DNA from 2 places in the Acetobacter sp. P5B1 genome. Region 1 is predicted to be linked to the other one. Evidence: riboswitches for the same ligand, from Rfam matches in the RefSeq annotation. Region 1 holds a riboswitch; the other holds the start of a gene.
The links. Region 1 has a riboswitch for cobalamin ahead of KP703_RS13595 (TonB-dependent receptor). Riboswitches for the same ligand answer to the same signal wherever they lie in the genome.
Positions count from the first base shown of each region.

Region 2: linked by a shared signal. The riboswitch ahead of KP703_RS10285 (hypothetical protein) and the one ahead of KP703_RS13595 (TonB-dependent receptor) in region 1 are both predicted to bind cobalamin.

Region 1 covers NZ_JACRVS010000032.1:23,366-30,504, forward strand. Annotated here, with positions in the region: gene KP703_RS15730 (hypothetical protein) at 1-84, shown strand, start outside; gene KP703_RS13585 (CHRD domain-containing protein) at 164-607, opposite strand; gene KP703_RS13590 (hypothetical protein) at 725-913, opposite strand; cobalamin riboswitch at 1,037-1,249, shown strand; gene KP703_RS13595 (TonB-dependent receptor) at 1,299-3,527, shown strand; gene KP703_RS13600 (TonB-dependent siderophore receptor) at 3,604-5,793, opposite strand; gene KP703_RS13605 (S41 family peptidase) at 5,905-7,139, opposite strand, start outside.
Region 2 covers NZ_JACRVS010000015.1:33,995-41,133, reverse strand. Annotated here, with positions in the region: gene KP703_RS10300 (DUF3500 domain-containing protein) at 1-660, shown strand, start outside; gene KP703_RS10295 (hypothetical protein) at 669-1,214, shown strand; gene KP703_RS10290 (PepSY domain-containing protein) at 1,243-2,685, opposite strand; gene KP703_RS10285 (hypothetical protein) at 2,682-3,101, opposite strand; cobalamin riboswitch at 3,142-3,354, opposite strand; cobalamin riboswitch at 3,456-3,666, shown strand; gene KP703_RS10280 (TonB-dependent siderophore receptor) at 3,912-6,044, shown strand; gene KP703_RS10275 (mechanosensitive ion channel domain-containing protein) at 6,083-7,139, opposite strand, start outside.

The sequences.
Region 1 (7,139 bases):
ATGCTGTGCTTGGAAGTTTGCGCTGCCGGTCCTTACCGTCTGGCAGATCAGGCTGAAGGGAAAACAGTCGCGCAGTCTGCATGACGCAACAGGGGGCAGTCCTGCACACACGCAGGCTGCCCCCACATTAAGGCCGTGCCATCAAATAGTGCCGCGCTACGGACTATTCACTCTTCCCCAACCACGCCCGCGCCTCACCATTCGGATATTTCTGGGTATGCAGGTTCAGGTAAATACGCCCATCCAGCAAATCCCGCTCCGTCTCCGTGCTCAGCATCACACTGCCACTCAGCGGGCTTTTATACGGGCCGTGCACCGTCACTTCCGGCGGCCCATCCTTGCCGGGCAGGGCAGGGCCGTGCAGATGCGCAATCGTCACCGGGCCACTCAGCCCGTCCCATGTCACGGTATAGCGCAGCACATGCGCCCCGGCGTAATAGAGCGCCACCACATTCCCGTGCACCTGCGCAGGCGCACCATGCTCGGGTGCCAGGGTGCCAGAAAACAGCATGCTACGCTGGGCCTGTGCCGGGGCGATGAACGCTCCTGCCGCCAGCAGGCCAGCAGCCAGCGCCATACTCAAAACCGGTTTGCGGGGCAGGGTCATCACGGCAGGGTCCTCATCACGTCAGAAAGCACGCTGCATCCGGAACGCCGGATGCCATCACCTGCCTGAAACGCTCAGGATAAAAGGCCGTTGCCTCCGCTCACAGAATGTGAACGGTTATTCAAAATCCCGTATCACGCCCTCATGGTCCAGCGGGCGGTCTGGTGTGCGGCTAAAATGCACACGCGGCTGCGTGCCATCCGCCTTTATTTTCTGGCGCAACGTGGCCAGCCAGCGTTCCGTCGCGGCCTCCCGCTGCACAGAGGAAGAGGAAATTTCTGGTCCGGGACGGGAAGACTGAGGCATCATCTTGCTCACAAGCAGAAGGATTTCACGCCTCCTTCCTACACCGGCCAGCCCCTGCCAGCACGTGACGTTTTTTTGAAATCAAGGCACCCATACCCTTGACCCACCCAAAGCCCATCCCCTACCTCTGCGACTGTCGAAGGTCTCGCGCAAGCGAGTGAAAAGGGAACGCTGAAGGATCCGGCTGGGCATACAGGTCCGGGGTTCAGGCAGCGGCTGCCCCCGCAACTGTAAACGGTGCGCTGATGCATCACGCCACTGGCCCCATAACGGCTGGGAAGGCGCGTCAGACAATCCCCGTGAGCCAGGAGACCTGCCTTCGTCGCTCAGTCATGATAGCCGGACGGGGTGAGCCGGATATCGGGGAACAGTTATGGGTCACGTTGTGTCTCCGCGTCCTGTCCGGCGCGGACGCTCTCCGTTTATCGTCGCGCTCCTCTGCGCCTCTGCCTTCACCGCAGCACACGCCGCACCGTCTGCCAAACCCACGCCATCCAAAGATGCAGCCCGCCGGGCCTCCCCGGTCACGCCTCCCATCACGCCGGCAGGGTCCCCCCAAAAACTCCTCGGCCACAAAACAACCGAGGCCCACGGGGAAGAGCATCTTCAGGTCATCGCCTCACATACAGATCCCATGGGCCGCGCGCTCACGGCCAGTCAGGGCAGCATTACCGCCAAGGAACTCCGCCTGCGCCCGGTTTACCGAGTGGGGCAGTTGCTGGAATCTGTCCCCGGTCTGGTCGTCACCGCGCATTCGGGCGAGGGCAAGGCCAACCAGTATCTTCTCCGCGGCTTCAATCTGGACCACGGCACAGACCTTGCCAGTTTTGTGGATGATATCCCGGTTAATGAACCCACCCACGCCCACGGGCAGGGCTATACGGATGTCAATTTCCTCATGCCGGAACTCGCACAGGGCATCGATTACACCAAAGGCCCATTTTACGCGGATGTCGGGGATTTCGGCGTCGTCGGGTCCGACCATATCCGCTTAACGGATGACCTGCGCGGGCAGGCTTCTGGCAGTCTCGGCACACTGGGCGACGAACATGCGTTTATTGGCGATACGGCGCACTTCAAAAATGGCGATAAACTGCTTGGTGCTTTCTCAATAGACCACCTCAATGGCCCGTGGGCGCATCCGGACAACTTCCGGGGCATCAAATCCGCCGCGCGCTACACCCACACCACAGAACACACCAAATTCAACCTGACCGGCCTGTATTACCGAGGCCAATGGAACAACACGACCGACCAGCCTCTGGAGGCCTACCAGAAAGGCCTCATCAGCCGTTACGGCTCTCTGGACCCAAGTGACGGCGGCTATTCCGAACGGTTCAGCGTTTCCGCGCATCATATTCTGCATAACGATAACTGGCAGCTCAAAACATCGCTTTACGTCGTGCATAGCCGCCTGACTCTATGGAACGATTTTAGCCATTATCTGAACGACCCCATCAATGGCGATCAGGAACAGCAGGACGAAACCCGCACCACCTTTGGCGGCACATCGGCATACCAGCGGCATGACACCTTCCTGCACCGCGCTACAGACACCACTTTTGGCGTACAAGGCCGCTGGGACAGCATTTATATCGACCGCCGCCATACCCGCCAGCGCAAAGTCCTGCCCGACTGCCCGGATAGCAGCGTGCCCACCGGCCAGTATGTCTGTAATGGGGATAACGTCTCACAAGGCAATGTCGGTCTGTTCGGCCAGAACATCACCCACTGGCTGCCCTGGCTGCGTACCGTTGTCGGCCTGCGTGGGGATTATTACGGAGGCTCAGATCACAGCCTCGTTTCCGGTTATAGGGGCCGTGTGCATCAGTGGCTTTTTCAGCCCAAAGGCAGCCTGATTTTCGGCCCGTGGTATAAAACGGAATTTTATATCAGCGCAGGGCAGGGCTACCATTCTAACGATATCCGCGCCGTCCTCGGCACCGTGCCGACTGATGGCATTGCCAACGGTGCCATCGCCACCCCGTTCATGACCCGTGCCACCAGTGAGGAACTGGGCGTCCGCACCAACATCATCCCAAAACTGAACCTGCAGGCCGCCTTTTTCCGTATCGATTTCAGTTCAGAACTCACTTACGACGCGGATGAAGGCGTCAACGATGCCGGCGCCCCCAGCCGCCGGCAGGGGTTTGAACTCTCCGGCCAGTATCACCCGCTGCCCTGGCTGGAACTTAACGCAGATATTGCCTCCACCCACGCCCGCTATTTCACGGGTAATCCCGGCCTTTATGGCCTGCCGGGGCTGTATGTGGCCAACGCCCCCAACTTTATCGGCTCCTTCGGCCTGCTGGCCGACCACCCCAGCGGCTTCTTCGGCGGTGTGCAGTTCCGCTGGCTCGGCTCCTACCCGTTAATCGAGGATAACTCCCTGCGCTCCCACGGCTATAAGGAAGTGAACATGGATGTCGGCTACCACATCACAAAATACCTTCAGGTGCAGGCCAGCATTTACAACCTGACCAACACCCACGCCTCCGCCTCCCAATACGCCTACGACTACCGCCTCACCCCCACATCCCCCGTCGAAACCGGCTCCACCTACCACCCCTTGGAACCCCGCTCCGCCCGCTTCTCCGTCACGGCGAATTTCTGAAAATCATGTAACCGATCTAGGGAAAATACGAGGAAAGTCCTATTGGTTGCATTCCAAAAGGGGAGGGCGAATCTCGCTACCAGCGATAAGCCAGCGTCACAAACATGGCGCGTCCCGGAGCCCACGCACAGGCAACATTGCGCGTGCAGATGGCAACATAGCGGCTGTTGGCAATGTTTGTGCCGTTGAGCTGGACTGACGCCCGTTTGTAATCAATATGAGCCACCACATCGCCTACCAGCTGGCTGGGCACAGAAAATGTTTCAGGCAACGCCCCCGCCGTGTTCCCTGTATAGCGCAGGCCCCCTCCCACGCCGGCCACAAGATCACGCCAAATATGAAAATCCTTTTTCAGGAAAACAGACGCCATGTGAGAGGGTACTGCCACCGGACGCTGGCCAATTTGTGCGGTAGTTGTGGATTTTGTGATTTTTGGGTCCTGATAGGTAAAGGACGCAATAAAACTGATGTTCCACGGCAGGCGTCCCATGCCTTCAAACTCAAACCCTCTGGTCCGTTGTTCACCGGCCTGAATATCATAGGTTGAATCAACAGGGTCAGGTGTCAGAATATTGGTCTCAACAAGATCAAAAAAATCCGCTGTCAGCATAAAATGGTCACCCCATGGCATTTTTTGGGATGGCTTATATTTCAGACCCGCTTCAATCTGCCGCCCTTTTGTCGGCAGGAAAGCCGTATTCAGGCGCGTTGTGCCCACCTGCGGCTGGAATGATGTCGCATAGGACACATAGGGCGACAGACCATAAGGTGCGGAATAGAGCAGGCCAGCACGGCCCGTAAACGCGTTGTTGTTTTGCGGTGTGCGCTGAGCCGTCAGGTTATCCACCGTCATGCTTTCGGTAAAATCTCCACGCCCGGACAGGGTTAAATGGAAATTCTTCCAGTCGGCCTGCTCCTGCGCGTAAATACCGGTCTGGCTTTCTGTCTCGTTCGTGTTGGTCGTTGTGCCATAGGTCGGCCAGGTAATGGCGCGGTAAACCGGCGCATAAAGATCGAGTGAGGGCGCTGTGTTCTGGCCGCGACGGTTCGCCAGAAAATCACTGCGGAAATCAACACCAACCAGAAGTTCATGCTTAACAGGCCCGGTTTTCAGCTTGAGGTCAGACCGGGTATCCAGCGTCACATTATTATAATTAGCTGATTGCAGCAGGGCGCGTCGCGTAATGGTTCGCTGATCACTGGAAAGAGCCTGCGTTGTCACAAAGCGATAATCCAGATCCAGATGGGCGTAGCGCATATTCTGGGTCATGGTCCAGTTAGGCAGAATTTTGCGGGAAAAACTGTATCCAACAGCCGCCTGTCGTTTGGAATAAACGTCGTAATCTGCATCGCTTGACAGAAAATCACGGGCAATCCGGCCATAGCGTGTTGCCGTCAGGGTTCCGGCTGCCGGCAGGAACTGCGCCGTGGAACCTGCATCCAGTTGTTCAAAACTGGCGAGAAGAGTCAAATCCGTCTTGTCATCAGGCTCCCACCTTAAGGACGGTGCCACATAAATCTCGTTGTTTTTGATATTTTTGGCATAGGTATCTGATTTTCGGATCAGCCCGTTAAAGCGCCACATCAGTGTTTTGGAGGCATTGAGCGCTCCCCCAATATCGGCAGCGCCCTGCACACGACTATAAGCCCCCGTCTGGAAATTAATCTCATTTTTCTGTCCTGCATTCGGGCGCTTGCTCACGGCATTTATAATACCGCCAAGCTGCCCGGACCCATACAGAGCGGATGTTGCACCGCGCAGAACATCCATTTCCTCCAGCCCCCAGGGTTCAATGCTGAACGACTGTGATGAGGCCGCATCCGGCGTGCGTGTGCCATCCAGATAAATGTCGGGTGAGAAGCCCCGGATCGTTCCAAAATACCCTCTGGGGTCATCCTTGGACCCATAATCGGATACCCCCGCAGAATACCGCACAGCATCCGAAACGCTGCGGGAATTCAGAATAGCCATCCGTTCCTGCGTAATGACCGTAATGTTCTGAGGCGTCTGCTCAAGCGGCGTGTCTGTTTTGGTGGCGGCAAAGCCACTCCGCGCCAGCAAACCATGCCGTGAGGCCGAGACATCAATGGTCTCTTTTGTATCGGCTTTTTTCTCCCGAGAATGCCGCCGTGCGGAAAGGGCTTTCTCATCCTGCTCAGGGCTCTGGACCGAGGGCAAGGCGGGGGCTGGGGCAGCAAAAGCCTGAGCTGCACAAAACAGCAATGCAGGCTGCGTGAAGGCAACAAAACGAGCAAGACGCTGCATGGAAAGGGTCGATCCCCAGTAAAAAGCAAGAGGCTTTCAAAGTGACCTCTAACAGATTGTCTCCTTACTGCACCTGATAATCATTATCAATAAAATCTTTGGTGTGGCTGCTTATCCCTGCCGCAACCACACTTCCGCCGCCCGCTCGGCGGCATCAGGATCAGCCTCCACCACATCCGGCTGAACCGGACCCTCATACCGCTTGCCCGTCCGGTCCAGTTCAAACTCTGCGGCCACTACCAGCCTCCCACCATCAGGCAGGGTGAAGCTCTTGTTCCCACTGGTCTGACCATGCGTGGCGGTCCCAAAAAACCGCGTGTTAGGCCGCCCCTTTAGCGCAATCGCCACCGCTTCCCCCGCGCTGGCGGTTTGCGGGCCAATCAGAACCGCTACAGGCACACGGGACAAATCCGGTCCGCCGTCCTGCGGAGCCACACCCTGCGCCACAGCCCGCCAGGGGGCAGAGCGTTTCCCCGTTCGGTCTTCAAAAAAGCCCAGATCCCCATTGCCGAGCAGCGGCCTCAAAGCTTGCAGCATTGGCCACATATTGCCGCCTCTGTCATGGCGCAGATCCACAATCCACCCGCGCATGTCAGGAGCCTGCGCAAAAATCTGCTGCCCGGTGCGGGAAAAATCTTGCATTCTCTTAGCAGAATGAGACGTCAAAGCAGGGAGAGAAATCTTTCCAACATCAGAGCTGATTTTCGTAAAGACTGGCATCTGCTCAGGTTGTGCGGCCAGCTTGCGCACTGTATCAGGCGGCATCACAAAACTATGCCCATCATGCAGGTCAGCAAGCAGAGTCCGGATCTCGGCATAAAGATCATCAGCCGAGCCCACTCTGGCCAGTTCCAGCAAAGGCGGGGTGCGGCTCTCCCAGTCAATCAAAGATGCATGCAGCGCCTGTGTGCGCATGGCATTGATTGCAAAAGCCATGGTCTGCACAGCAACAGACTGATTAGCATTCTGTTCCCCCGCGGGCACAACCGGCCCAACATGCAGCCCGCAAGCGGTCACTGTCCCCGGTCCACGCAGCATCACACCATAAACAACCCGTGTCGCCTGCGGCGGCACCCACACCACCATCTCCTGCATGCGGGTCACACTTTGCCCACGCACCATGTCCTTTTGCGTATTTCTAACCCCGATCTGCTTTGTGCCGTCATAAAGCATCATCCACAGACCAGCGCCTGCCTGCACATCCTGCACGCTCAGCTGCGCCCGCAGGCGCAACACCTTGTTCTGTAAACCGTCTGTTGAAAGCACCGTTCGCGTCACCGCAAACTGCTTCGGGCTGGCAGTGGCGGAGTGCAGCACCACCGCTTTTTCTCCATCCGGGCAGGGTG
Region 2 (7,139 bases), on a different contig from region 1:
AATTTTGCCTCCGGGAAAGCTGTTTACACCATCGCTGTTTTTGGGGAACCGAGTGCCACAACGCCGTGGATGGTGCAGTTTGGTGGCCATCATCTGGGCCTGAATATTGTGATTGATGGCGCACATGGCGTGATGACGCCCACTCTGACGGGCGCGCAACCTGCTGTGTATCAGGCCGGTGGCAAGACCGTGCGTGTTCTGGCCGGCGAGAACGACAAGGCTTTTGCCCTGCTGGACGCGCTGACGCCCGCCCAGCGCAAACAGGCCATTCTGCCGTATAAAGTGGAGGATCTGGTGATGGGGCCGGGGCATGATGGCGAAACCATTGTGCCGGAAGGGCTGAAAGGTTCGGCCATGACGGCGGCGCAGAAAACGCTGCTGCTGGATGTTATCAGTGAATGGGCAGGCATTATCAATCCGGTTTATGCCGCTCCGCGCCTGAAAGAAATTGAGAGCGATCTCAATGAAACATGGTTTGCATGGAGTGGCCCGACCACCCATGCGCCGGACCGTAACGGCTCCTCGTATTACCGTATTCAGGGGCCGCATCTGGTTATTGAGTTTTCTTCGCAGGGCGTAGGGGGTGACCCGACCCTGCATGTGCATACGGTCTATCGGGACCCGACGAACAGTTACGGCAGCCGGTTTACCGTCAAATGAGTGTGTGCATGACCTTACCCAAAGCAGTATTTATTGGCGGGCTGGTGTGTCTGGCCGGCGTTCATCCTGCTTCGGCGCACCGGCTGGATGAATATTTGCAGGCCACAACTGTAGATCTGGCGCGGGAGGGCGTGACGCTCCGCCTGCGCCTGACACCCGGCGTGGATGTGGCGGGGCGGGTGATCCCGCAGATTGACCGGAATAGGGATGGCGTGATTTCGGCGGCGGAACAGCAGGCCTATGCGGCCCAAACTGCTTATTCTCTGAGTGTTACGCTGAACGGAAAGCCGGTTGCCTTGCAGACAGTATCAGCCAGCTTCCCCACGCTCTCTGCCATAAAAGGCGGGGAGGGGGTGATTGCTCTCCAGTTTTCTGTGCCGCGCGTTTTGCAAAAAGGTGCTTATCATCTGGCCTATACCAATCACGGGGCCGGAGCAGATACGGTGTATCTGGTGAACTGCCTGCAACCGCAAGACCCGGGCATTCAGGTGCAGGGGCAAAAACGCTCAGCGGATCAGGCGTCTTATCAGCTTGATTTTGTTGTGACGCAGTAAGGGCTGTTTAAAAACTCTGTCAGGCTGGTCAGCCGGGCCTTTTCATCCGACTGAGGCGTATCAGTCTGAGGCGTCGGATACCGATAATGACGCCTGACAGAAACACGCACAGCACGCCACTCAGGAGCGGCAAGGCTATGCTCCAATGTGTGGGGGCGTCACGCAACCACGGCCAGAAATCGAGATCGTGAAACCCGTAAACCAGCCAGCGCGACTGGCGGGCTGGCTGATCCAGCATGGCCAGCGCCGCGCCGGATTGTGCATCCAGATAGATCAAGGTGCCGTCTGCGGCCTGCGCACGCCAGACGGGAAAATGCCGTTTATGCGTGGGGCGGCTGAAGTAATAGGCGTCTGCGCTGGTGAGGAGGGTCAGGCTCTCTGCTGTTTTAAGCAAGCCTGCAGGACGTAGAAACTGGACAAGTTGCCCTTTGGTGAGAGGGGCGGGGGCGAGTGTTTCGTGCAGCCTTTGAAAGCCAGATTTTTGCAGGGCTTGCAGGAAAACATGCCCGTCCAGCAAGGTGCTTTTCACGCCGGTCCAGCCGGTAGGGGCTGCGGTGTCAAGCCGGGAAAGCAGAGCCTGAATCTCTGCACCCGTCACGGTGCCGGTCACGCGCAACGGGTTCACCGCGTCCGGTTTGCTGTGGAACAGGCCGCCCGGTGACATGCTGAGCAGCCCGGTTGTTACCCAGAGCAGGGCCAGCACGCCAAACATCGTTCCACTGAGATGATGGACACAATGCCACCCCCGGTAAGGCGTAAAAGGGGACTTGCGCCGGAGCCGCAGAACGCCAATCCACAACCCGGTAACCGTCAGAAAAACGCCTGTGCCAGACAGAACAATCACGACCTGCTGCCAGAGAGAGGGATGTTTGCGCAGCACTGCCGGATAGAGCCAGTGTGGGATAGCGCCAACCCATGCCCATACGCGGGTCGTGCGGGTTGTAGCCTGCATGACCTCGCCTGTCAGAGAGGAGACGTAAACCTGCGTGTGGGGAACGTCCGGGAAGAGAAAACGATAAAATCCATGTTCCCGGCCATGAGTATCCAGAACCCACTGGTCGTCCGTGGTGAGGCCGTCAAACACTGGCTGACCTTGTGTGCCAGTCGTGCGGGCATAGCGTAGGGCGCTGGTGGCAGCATCTGCCGGGGGAATGCGGCCCGCAAGGCCTGTGCGCAGATCAAGCGCAAAAGGCGGCCCGTTTTCCGGGGTGAGCGTCAGAGCGGGTTCCTGCCCAACCATGCTGATCTGGAACGCCTGAAAGCGTTTATTCCTGTCGAGATCACGTAAATTCGGAAGGTGTGCAGGCCACTGGATTTCTGCCGGACCATGGGCAAGGGCACGGTCATCCGGCTGAGGCCATGTGTGCCAGAGCATGACAATGCCGGACGCGCACCAGCCTGCCATCAGCAGCCCCATGCCAAGCCCCAGCCATCTGTGCGTCAGATAAAGCGCTCTGCGGAGTGCCTTCATGCGGGGGCGTTATACAAAGCCATGGCGGCGGCCTGTGCGCCGCGTGCCCAATGCACGGCCACATAGGCCTGCACAATCTGCTGTGCGGCCTTGGGTGCCATATCCAGAGTGAACGAAGGCATGGCTTCGAGATACTCAGTGGCCGTTAGCAGAAGGGGGCGAAAAGCCTCTTCCAGCATGGCCCCGCGTTCCCGGTGTGTGGCGGGCAGGCGGGGTGTCAGTTTCAGGAAAAGCGCTTGGCCGTTGCGTGCAATAACGTCTTCCTGCTCCGGGGGTGGCAGCAAAGCCAGACGGGCGGCCTGCAGGGCATGGAAACGGGGCGGGCATGAGTGCAGCAGTCTGACAAAAGCCGGGTGGTAAGCCTCAGCCGTCCGATATGGGCGGGGCAAAGAGGAAAGGGGCGAGAACGGTCTCACTGTGTTTACTCCTGCCTTCCGGTACATCCCGCCCGGCGGCACGGTCCTGAACGACAACAGCAGGTCTCCTGGCTCGCGGATACGCATCTGAGCCTTACCTTCCCGGTTGTTCACCAGTGGCCTGCCGCGTGGCAGAAAAGGCCCAGACATACCGCCTACAGTTGCGGGAGCAGCGACCGACTGAGCCGTGCTTAACGGCCTACGGTCTTCCCTTTTAACCCGCTTGCGCGGGGCTGTTGACTGATGCGGGCAGAGTGTACGCAAACCCGGTTTTTCGCAACAGCAGGAATTAGGGGTCGTTTTTTATCATGCGTGTAGCCGCACTTTCGTTGACAAGCTTTTGCGGAGCATGTTTACGCTGCACCCAGCTATGGTGCCTTCAGGCTGTGTGTGCAGTCGGAGGGCTAAGAGGGAAATCGGTTCAAGCCGATGCTGCCCCCGCAACTGTAAGCTGAGAGGATTTGCGGCATCCATGCCACTCCCCGTGTGGGACATGGGGGGGAAGGCCGCTGCGAGATCCGAAGACCAGCGAGCCAGGAGACCTGCCATTGCCCGAAAGTCACGGACGGAGCTGCCATACGGGGTGATGTGGCGGCGAGGCACGGTTTGCTCAGTGCTTCCACCGCGGTGACGTTTTTTGGAGCGAACCCCGTGCGTCCACTCTCTTACGCCCTCAGTCTCCTGCTGGGCCTGAATTCCGTTTCCATCGTCTATGCGGCAACACCCGAGGGATCGGGAAATCCTGATGCCAGACCTTTGAAAAAAAACAGAGGTCCTCAGCAWAAAAAGCAGGAAMCCCCTGTGCCCGCCATGACGGCGGCAGGCGCGGAATATATTACCGCTTACGGCAAGACAGCGCCGCTTCAGGCCGTGCCAGCCGTCGGTGGCAAACTGGGGCTTTCCATCCAGCACACACCGGGCACCATTAATGTCGTGTCCCATGATCTGATGATGCAGCGTGGCTATGCGCAGGCCGAGGCGGCAGCAGACAGCGCCCCCGGTGTTTCGTCCGGTGGGTCTCCGGGTAGCCCGGCGCAGCTGATGATGCGCGGTTTTACCGGGAACCAGATCTTGGTGCTGCATGACGGCCAGTATTTTGGCCCCACCACCATGATCAACCGGCCCCAGAACAGCTTCAATCTGGAAAGTGTGCAGGTGCTCAAAGGCCCGTCCTCCGTGTTGTATGGGCAGGGGGCTGTGGGTGGCACGGTGGACATGCGTACCCGAAACCCGACCTTTGATGGCCCCCACGCCAATGCGCTTATCTCCTATGGCAGTTTCAATACATGGAATGCGGGCATAGGTGGCTCTGTGCCCATTACGCAAACGCTGGCATTGCGTACGGACTTCAGCCGCACGTCTTCTGACGGGTTTGTAAAAGGGGCTGATCCGCACTCGGATGATTTCACGACAACCCTGCTCTGGAAGCCGACATCCAAATTCACTGCCCGGCTGAGCATGGATTATCTGACAGACCGGCTTTCTACCTATTACGGTACACCGCTGGTGGATCTTTCCCAGACGGGCGGGCGTGTGGGCGGTCTGCTGAGTTCCAGTAAGGGGCTGGGCATTACCCGTGCATCCCTCTGGCGGTATTATAACGTGCGGGATGGTAAGGCCGGGTCCGTCAACGCCACGCCCACTTTGCATCTGGACTGGCGGGTGAACAGCCATGTTCTGTTTCATAACAGCAGCTACTTCATTTATTCCAAACGGCGCTGGAATAATGCGGAAAGCCTGACCTACCTCAACAGCCCCGGCAGCACGGACGCCGCAGGCAATGCCATTGCGCCGGGGCGTATCGGGCGAGACCGGTTTTATGTGTATCAAAACCAGCATCAGGTTGGGGATACGCTGCACGCGCAGTTTGATTTTTCCGTCTTCGGTATGAAGAACCGTTTTGTGCTGGGTGGGGATGCCTATTATCTGCGCTTTATCCGCAACCGTGGTTTTCCTTCGGCGGATTATGCGGACAGTGTGTCTCTGGCCAGCCCGGAATCCACGCAGCTTGGGTCTTTTGCGGGGGAATATCCCTTCATGAAATCTCCCACCACGATGGTGCAGGCAGGGCTGTTTTTGGAAGATGTTCTGACCATTCGCGATAATCTGCGGCTGGTGGGCGGTTTCCGGTATGACTGGCTTTCGCTCGACCGGCAGAACTACACGCAGGCCGGGCAGTTTAACGCGGCTACAAGTTTCAAAGGCCATTATAACCCGGATAATTTCCGCATCGGGCCAGTGTTCGATATTACGAAAAACATCAGCGTATATGGGGTTTATACGACAGGGGAAGATCCGCCGGGCTCCAACCTGTTTCTGGTTAACCGGGGGCAGTTCACCCGCCTCAGCCACTCCCGGCAGGGCGAAATTGGCGTAAAAGCTAGCCTGTGGGACGGACGCTTCACCACCACGCTGGCGCTGTATGACATCAGGCGGACCCGCATGCTGGTTTCTACCGGGCCGGATACGGTAGCGACCGCCGGTGTGCAGAAATCGCGTGGGGTGGAATGGCAGGGTGATTTGTCCCTCAACCGGCACTGGAGCCTGTCCGGCAACGTGGCCTACACCTATTCCCGCTACGGGTCATTTCATCCCAGCGCCTCGGTCGATGCATCGGGCAATCAGGTGCCAGATGTGCCTGCTGTTACGGCTAATCTGTGGGCTATCTGGTCCCGTGTGGGGGATCTGCCGCTCGATCTGGGGGCGGGGATGCGCTACGTGTCGGCTCGCAAAGGGGACTATGCGAATACGCTGTCTCTGAAGGATTATGCGCTGGTCAATGTTTTTGCAGGCTGGCATGCCTATAAAAACATTACGGTCTATGGCCGCATCGACAATATTGGCAACAAGCACTTTATCCAGTGGGCGGACACCAGCTACCCGAGTGAGGTCATGCTCGGTGCGCCCCGGTCCTTCTCCATCAGTGCGCAGGCGGATTTCTAAAAAGAAAAGGCCGGATGAGAAGCCCGGCCTTTTTTGTTCTACTTTGCGGGTTGGATGAGGGTGCTGGGCACCGTGACGGGTATCTGATTGTCCTGAAAGGCCTGCCACAAGGCAAACAGGGCCTCACTGCGCACTGTGGCAGTGTCCATCCCTACACGGGCGCGGGCGGTGCCGGTCAGAACGGCGGAGCCGTCCGTCACGGAGGTGATGCTGGCGGTTGGCACAGGCTGGTCTTCCACATTTTCGCAGCCTGCCAGCGTGCAGGTCATCACATTCATGGCTTTGTGCAGATCAGACGTAAACGGTACCTGCAGCGGGATGGTGAACACGCCCGGCTTTTCCGCCCGCGTGGCGTTGCGCACTGCGGAGGTGATGAATTGTGAGTTTGGCACAATCATCGTGGAGCCATCAGCCAGTTTGATATTGGTGGACCGCACGCTGATGCGCGCGACCTCACCATGCGCCCCGGCAATATCGACCACATCCCCAATGGAGACGGGGCGTTCGGCCATAAGAATAATGCCGGACACAAAGTTCTGCACAATGGACTGCAAGCCAAAACCGATACCAACGGACAGGGCGCTGACAACCCATGTCATGCTCTTGACCGTGACCCCGAGAGCGGAGGCCATGCACAGCCCGATGACGATCCACGCGCTGTAGGTCAGAATATTCAGGATGGAGGCCTGCGCGCCAATATCCAGCCGCGTGGTGGGGAAGAAGTGCAGGCGGAACCAGTTCCTGACAATCCGGATGGCGTAGTGGCCCAGGATAGGCAGCCCGGCGCACAGCAGCACGGCATCCAGCGAGAGGTTGAAGCTACCTTCCGTTGCGGCCTGCCCTTTAAAGATGGACAGAATACGACGGCCAACCTGAGAGGGATCAAAATCTGCACCCGCCGTGGCGACAGAAAAGGCGACAACCAGCAAAAAAACGCTGATCAGCCCGGGGATAACCACACTCGCCTGATCCACCAGCCGGGCAGGGAGGCCCAGCCTGACCAGATGGGCACCAACCGGCGCTCTGGAGGGGAACACGCTGCTACCCAGTGCGGTGGCCAGCAGGGCCACCAGCAGCAGGCCCGTCATGGTGATG